Linked DNA regions of Streptomyces venezuelae. The protein of the gene in region 1 interacts with the protein of each later gene in a pairwise test. Links are inferred from orthologs where the notes say so. Each region holds a gene or a part of one and is shown on either strand. Other genes may lie near its edges.

What was found.
Region 2: the proteins of DEJ46_RS15475 (region 1) and rlmB interact in binary tests that used the Escherichia coli proteins (3 or more experiments, as listed by UniProt). The link is inferred for Streptomyces venezuelae from one-to-one orthologs.

What each region holds. Positions count from the first base shown.
Region 1 is NZ_CP029194.1:3,491,181-3,494,389, reverse strand. What follows is about bases 92-2,992. They hold DEJ46_RS15475 (NAD(P)H-hydrate dehydratase), read left to right. Parts: upstream 92-757; coding sequence 758-2,227; downstream 2,228-2,992. Other genes in these bases: DEJ46_RS15470 (L,D-transpeptidase), read left to right, coding at 2,463-2,992; DEJ46_RS15480 (hypothetical protein), read right to left, coding at 92-638. Outside these bases: DEJ46_RS39140 (hypothetical protein), read right to left, coding at 1-84; more of DEJ46_RS15480, read right to left, coding at 81-91; more of DEJ46_RS15470, read left to right, coding at 2,993-3,209. UniProt on the Escherichia coli protein: Bifunctional enzyme that catalyzes the epimerization of the S- and R-forms of NAD(P)HX and the dehydration of the S-form of NAD(P)HX at the expense of ADP, which is converted to AMP.
Region 2 is NZ_CP029194.1:3,981,614-3,984,753, reverse strand. The notes cover bases 281-3,112. They hold rlmB (23S rRNA (guanosine(2251)-2'-O)-methyltransferase RlmB), read left to right. Parts: upstream 281-1,134; coding sequence 1,135-2,091; downstream 2,092-3,112. Other genes in these bases: DEJ46_RS18060 (DoxX family membrane protein), read left to right, coding at 2,220-3,112; cysS (cysteine--tRNA ligase), read left to right, coding at 281-1,054. In the rest of the region: more of cysS, read left to right, coding at 1-280; more of DEJ46_RS18060, read left to right, coding at 3,113-3,140. UniProt on the Escherichia coli protein: Specifically methylates the ribose of guanosine 2251 in 23S rRNA.

The DNA.
Region 1 (3,209 bases):
GGGCGGTGGCGGTGACGGTGGCGGCGTCGCCGCCGTGCTCGTGACGGCGAGCACGGCGACGGCCGTCAGGAGGGGTGTTCTCACTGGAAGGTCACCGGCACGTACACGTCGTACTTCCGGTCGGAGCTGTCGAAGTGGTCCGCGCGGGTGACGATCGCGCAGGTCACGCCCGACTGGCCGCAGGTGACGGTGTCGGAGATCTTCGCCTTGACGTGGATCTGGACGGAGAAGGAGCCGAGGCCGCCGGACTCCGTGAAGGGGGAGGAGTTGGACGGGGACATCCAGTACCAGTCGCTGTTCACCCAGTGGGAGGCGCCGGTCGTGCCGGCCTCGTCCTGGCCGCCGAGGCAGGGGGTGGGCTTGCTGTTCCAGGTGGTCGGGTCGGCGGTGTTCACCCCCGCCGGTATCGCGCAGAGGCTCACGTAGACGCCCTGGTCGGGGTTGTAGCCGGAGCCGGTGACGGTGACGTTGGCGCCCGTGGCGGGGGCGGTGTTCGGGGCGGTGAGGGAGAGGGCGTGGGTGCGGGTGCCGTCCGTGACGGTGCGGCTCGCGGTGGCGGCAGTGGCGGCGGAGGCGAGGCCGACGGTGAGGGCGGCGGCGGAGGCGAGGGTGAGGGCGGTACGGGCGAGGGCGCGCATGGCGGAGCTGCCTTTCCAGGCGATGGCTAGTTAGGTAAGGCGAACCTAAGTTGGATGATGAGGGAGCGTCAACCCTCGCCCCCGGGCGGCGGCTTGAGGACTGCGGCAGACTGCTGACCATGCGTACCGCTCATCGTGTGGAGACCGTCCGGGCCGCCGAGGCCGCACTCAAGGCCCGCCTCCCGGAAGGCGCCCTCATGCAGCGCGCCGCCGCCGGACTCGCCGCCGCCTGCGCGGGGTTGCTGCCGCGGGTGTACGGGGCGAGGGTCGTGCTGCTCGTCGGCAGCGGCGACAACGGAGGCGACGCGCTGTACGCCGGGGCCCGGCTCGCCCGGCGGGGGGCCGGGGTCGCGGCCGTACTGCTCGGGGGCCGGGCTCACGAGGGCGGTCTCGCGGCCTTCCGGGCGGCGGGCGGGCGGACCCCCGACGACCCCTTCGAGGCACTCGCCGCCGCCGACCTCGTCCTCGACGGCATCACCGGCATCGGCGGTCAGGGCGGGCTCCGGCCGGACGCCGTCCCGGTCGCCCGGGCCGCGCGCGGCTCGAACGCCGTCGTCGTCGCCGTCGACCTGCCGAGCGGCGTCGACGCCGACACGGGCGAGGTGACCGGGGAGGCGCTGCGGGCCGACGTGACGGTGACCTTCGGGACGTACAAGCCGGCGCTGCTCGTCGACCCGGCGCGGGAGTACGCGGGGGCGCTGCGGTTCGTCGGCATCGGTATCGACCCCTACCTCCCCGGGGTGCCGGAGCTGGAGGCCCTCCAGCACGAGGACGTCGCGCGGCTGCTGCCCGTGCCGGGGGCCGAGAGCGACAAGTACCGGCGCGGGGTCCTCGGCGTCGTCGCCGGCTCCGCCCGCTACCCGGGCGCGGCGGTCCTCGCGGTGTCCGGGGCGCTGCGGGGCGGGGCGGGGGCCGTGCGGTACGTCGGGCCCGCCGGGGACGCGGTGCTCGCGCGGCACCCGGAGACCCTCGTGCACTCCGGGCGGCCCGAGAAGGCCGGGCGGGTCCAGGCCTGGGTCGTCGGGCCCGGGCTCGGCGAGGGGCCCGGGCCCGTCGTCGCGGTCGCCGAGGTCCTCGCCTCCGACGTGCCGGTCCTCGTCGACGCCGACGGCCTGCGAGGCCTCGACCCGGCGGTCGTACGGGCCCGCCGTCCCGCCTCGACCCTGCTCACCCCGCACGCGGGGGAGGCGGCGGCGCTGCTGGGCGTCGCGCGGGAGGAGGTGGAGGCGGGGCGGCTCGCGGCGGTACGGGAGCTGGCGGGGCGCTTCGGGGCGACGGTGCTGCTCAAGGGGTCGACGACGCTGGTGTGCGGGCCGGAGGGCGGGCCCGTACGGGTCAACCCGACCGGTACGCCGTGGCTCGCGACGGCAGGGAGCGGGGACGTCCTCTCGGGTCTGGCGGGCTCCCTCCTCGCGGCGGGGCTCCCGGTGGTGGACGCGGCCTCGGCCGCCGCGTACCTGCACGGCCTTGCGGCGCGGCGGGCGGCGGCGGGGCGGGGCGCTGCGGTGGGGGCGGGCCCGGTGACGGCGGGCGAGGTGGCGGTGTCCCTGCGGGGGGCTTGGCGGGACGTGGTGGCGCCGGCGTCGTAGCCGGGGCGGTTCCTTTCCCTCACCCCGTCCCTTCCCGAAACCCTGCCGGGGAGCCGGGGAGCCGGGGAGCCGGGGAGCCGGGGGCTGGGGGCGATCAGGGGGCACCGGGGCGCGAGGTCTGGCCCACTCGGGCGAACCCGTTGCCCCGCCCGTGGGATCCGGCGCGCTGGGAGCGCGCGGCGCGGATTGGGTGGGTGGGGTGATCAGTTGCCGAAGAAGTCGTACCGGGCCGTTGCTGCTCGGTCTCGCCGCCGTCCTCGCCCTCGGGCCGACCGTGGCCCTCGCCGATTCGCCCGAGCCCGTCCCGCCCCCGTCGGCCCAGGCCGACGCTCCCGCCCTCGACGACCCGCTCGTGCCCGGGGTCGTCGGGGGCGGGCGGGCCGAGTATCCGATGGATACTCCCGATCAGGTGCTGCCTCCGCTGCAGTCCGAGGACGATGTCCCCGTGCCCGAGCCGGAGGAGGACGTCGACGAGCTGGTCGAGTATCTGCCGCGCAGCGTCGTCGGGGCCGCCTGTACCGCCACCACCGGGACCCATCAGCGGCTGGTCGAGCGGCTGCTGAAGCTGAAGGTGGACGGCGTGCAGTCGGCGGCCGACTGCACGGCCATCAAGGCGTTCCAGGTGCGGGAGAAGATCAAGCCCGCCAACGGGTACGCCGGGCCCGTCACCTGGGCCCGGGCCGAGCTGCTCGCCGCGCGGAAGAACCTCGACCCCGGGCGGCGCTGCCCCGTGAAGAAGGACGCCGTCGCCTGCGTCGATCTCGACCGCCAGCTGATGTGGGTGCGGAAGGACAAGAAGATCACCTTCCCGGTGGTCAACATCAGGAGCGGCCGCCCCGGGTACGCGACCCGGACCGGATGGCACTCCGTCTACTGGCGCCACAAGGACCACTGGTCCTCCATCTACAACACCCCCATGCCCTTCTCCCAGTTCTTCAGCGGCGGGCAGGCCTTCCACGCCGTCTACGGGCAGATCGCCACG
Region 2 (3,140 bases), 490 kb from region 1 along the record:
CGGGCACGTACCCGAGATGATCGAGATGATGCGGGGCCTCATCGAGCGCGGTCACGCGTACGAGGCCGACGGCAGCGTCTACTTCGACGTGCGCTCCTTCCCGGGCTACCTGGAGCTGTCCAACCAGGACATCGACGACCTGCGGCAGCCCGCCGAGGACGGCATCACCGGCAAGCGCGACCCGCGAGACTTCGCGATGTGGAAGGCGACCAAGCCGGGCGAGCCCGACTGGGAGACGCCGTGGGGCCGCGGCCGCCCCGGCTGGCACCTGGAGTGCTCGGCCATGGCCCACAAGTACCTGGGCTCCGCCTTCGACATCCACGGCGGCGGCCTCGACCTGATCTTCCCGCACCACGAGAACGAGATCGCCCAGGCCAAGGCCTACGGCGACGACTTCGCGAAGTACTGGGTGCACAACGCCTGGGTCACCATGGCCGGCGAGAAGATGTCGAAGTCGCTCGGCAACAGCGTGCTGGTGTCGGAGATGGTCAAGAACTGGCGTCCCATCGTCCTCCGCTACTACCTGGGCACCCCGCACTACCGCTCGATGATCGAGTACAGCGAGGAGTCCCTGCGCGAGGCCGAGTCGGCGTTCGCCCGTATCGAGGGCTTCGTCCAGCGCGCCACCGAGAAGGCCGGGACGACCGTCGCCCCCGCCGCCGAGGTGCCGCCGGCCTTCGCCGAGGCCATGGACGACGACCTGGGCGTGCCGCACGCGCTCGCGATCATCCACACCACCGTCCGCCAGGGCAACAGCGCCCTCGCCGCGGACGACAAGGACGAGGCCATCGCCCGCCTCGCCGAGGTCCGCGCCATGCTCGGCGTCCTCGGCCTGGACCCGCTCGACCCGCAGTGGGCCGAGGAGTCCGGTGGCGGCGAGGAGCTCCACGGCGTCGTCGACACCCTCGTACGGCTCGTGCTCCAGCAGCGCGAGTCGGCCCGCGAGCGGAAGGACTGGGCGACCGCGGACGCGATCCGCGACCAGCTGAGCCACTCCGGTCTCGCGATCGAGGACAGCCCCGACGGCCCCCGCTGGACGCTGGGCAACCGTTAGAAGACGTGCCGCTCGGGGCTCCGGGCGGCACACTTCAGTTAAAGACTTGTGTACGCAGGCAATAGAGGAAACAGGTAGTCATGGCCGGGAACAGCCAGCGCAGGAACCGTCGCACGTCCAACAAGAAGGGTGCGACGGTCGGCAGCGGTGGCCAGCGGCGCAAGGGCCTCGAAGGCAAGGGCCCGACCCCCAAGGCCGAGGACCGCAAGGGCCACAAGGCGTTCCGCGTCTCCAACGCGATGGCCCGGCAGGCGGCCAAGCGCAAGCCCGTCGCGCGCCGCGGCGGCAAGGGGACGTCCGAGATGGTCGTCGGCCGCAACCCGGTCTTCGAGGCGCTGCGTGACGGCGTGCCCGCCACGACCCTGTACGTGCAGCAGTTCATCGACAACGACGAGCGCGTGCGCGAGGCCCTGAACCTCGCCACCGGCCGCGGCAACATCCACATCATGGAGGCGCCGCGCCCCGAGCTCGACCGCATGACGAACAACCTGAACCACCAGGGTCTCGTCCTCCAGGTCCCGCCGTACGAGTACGCGCACCCCGAGGACCTCGCCGCGGCGGCCTACGACGCCCACGAGGACCCGCTGATCGTCGCCCTCGACGGCATCACCGACCCGCGGAACCTCGGCGCCGTCGTCCGCTCCGTCGCGGCCTTCGGCGGCCACGGTGTGGTCGTCCCCGAGCGCCGTGCCGCCGGCATGACGGCCGGTGCGTGGAAGACCTCGGCCGGTACCGCCGCCCGCACCCCGGTCGCCCGCGCGACCAACCTGACCCGCTGCCTGGAGCAGTACCAGAAGGCCGGCCTGACGGTCGTCGGCCTCGCCGCCGACGGCGACCACGAGGTCCACGAGCTGGAGGCGCTGTCCGGCCCGGTCGTCATCGTCGTCGGCTCCGAGGGCAAGGGCCTGTCCCGCCTCGTCGGCGAGACCTGCGACTTCCTCGTCCGCATCCCGATGCCGGGCGGCGCCGAGTCGCTCAACGCCGGTGTCGCCGCGGGTGTCGTGCTGTACGAGGCGGCTCGCCGCCGTATGGCGTAACACCGGGCGCGACGCCCGACGTCGCACCCCTTCGTACGACCCGGCCCCGGCCGCGGCGTTGATCTTGACGGGTCTCGGACATTTGCGAGCTGTCAAGGCAGTGTCCTAAACCCAGATCACTCGGTTAGATGAGTGTGGACACCAGAACGCCCCGGCCGGGGTTCGACGATCAGCCCGCGCTGAGCATGGTCAAAGTGGACTCCGATCCCGCCCAGGTGATCGTGAACCACGCCAGCTTCCGTGTGCGGCTCGCGCCGGCCAAGGCGCCGACGTTCGCCGGGAACCCGCGCGTCGCCGCCTTCGCGGGAGCCGCAGCCGCCGCCGGAGCCGCGGGAGGGGGCGCGCCGCGCCGCCGTCCCGTCGTGTGGACGGGGAAGTCCGCGCCGGGCGCGACCGGACTCCTCCAGGCCGTCCGCGAGTCCTCCGTCTCCACGCTCGACCCGGCGACCGCCGGACACGCCGGGCTCGACACGGGCGTCACGCAGGCCATCCCGCGCATCGACGACACCATGCCCACCCCGGTGGTGCCCGCCGAGGCAGCCGGCCCGCTCCTGCCGCCGATGCGCCGCGCCGAGGGCGCCTACGACGACGTGTACGAGCTCCGGCCCGAGACCCCCGGGCCGTACGGGGACGACACGGCGGACGGCAGGGACGCCAGGGCCGGTCACGAGGGCCGCGACGGCCGCCGCCAGACCCACGACCCGGTCCGGCACGCGTACTACCCCGGCCGCCGGATGAACCTCGGTGTCGTCCTCCTCCCGCTCCGCGTCTTCCTCGGCTTCATCTCCATCTACGCGGGCATGGGCAAGCTCTGCGACCCCGTCTACTTCGACGGCGGCGAGCGGGGCTCCATGGTGAAGTGGCTCAACTCGCTGCACCCGTGGCCCCTCGCCGAACCGCTCCGCGACTTCGCCCTCCAGCACCCCGTGGGCGCCGGACTCACCGTCGCGTTCCTCCAGGTCGTCGTCGGCGTCCTGACCGTCCTCGGCCTCTGGCAGCGGGTGGCGGCCGTCGTCGGCGCCCTGCTCTCCGCCGCGCTCCTCCTGACC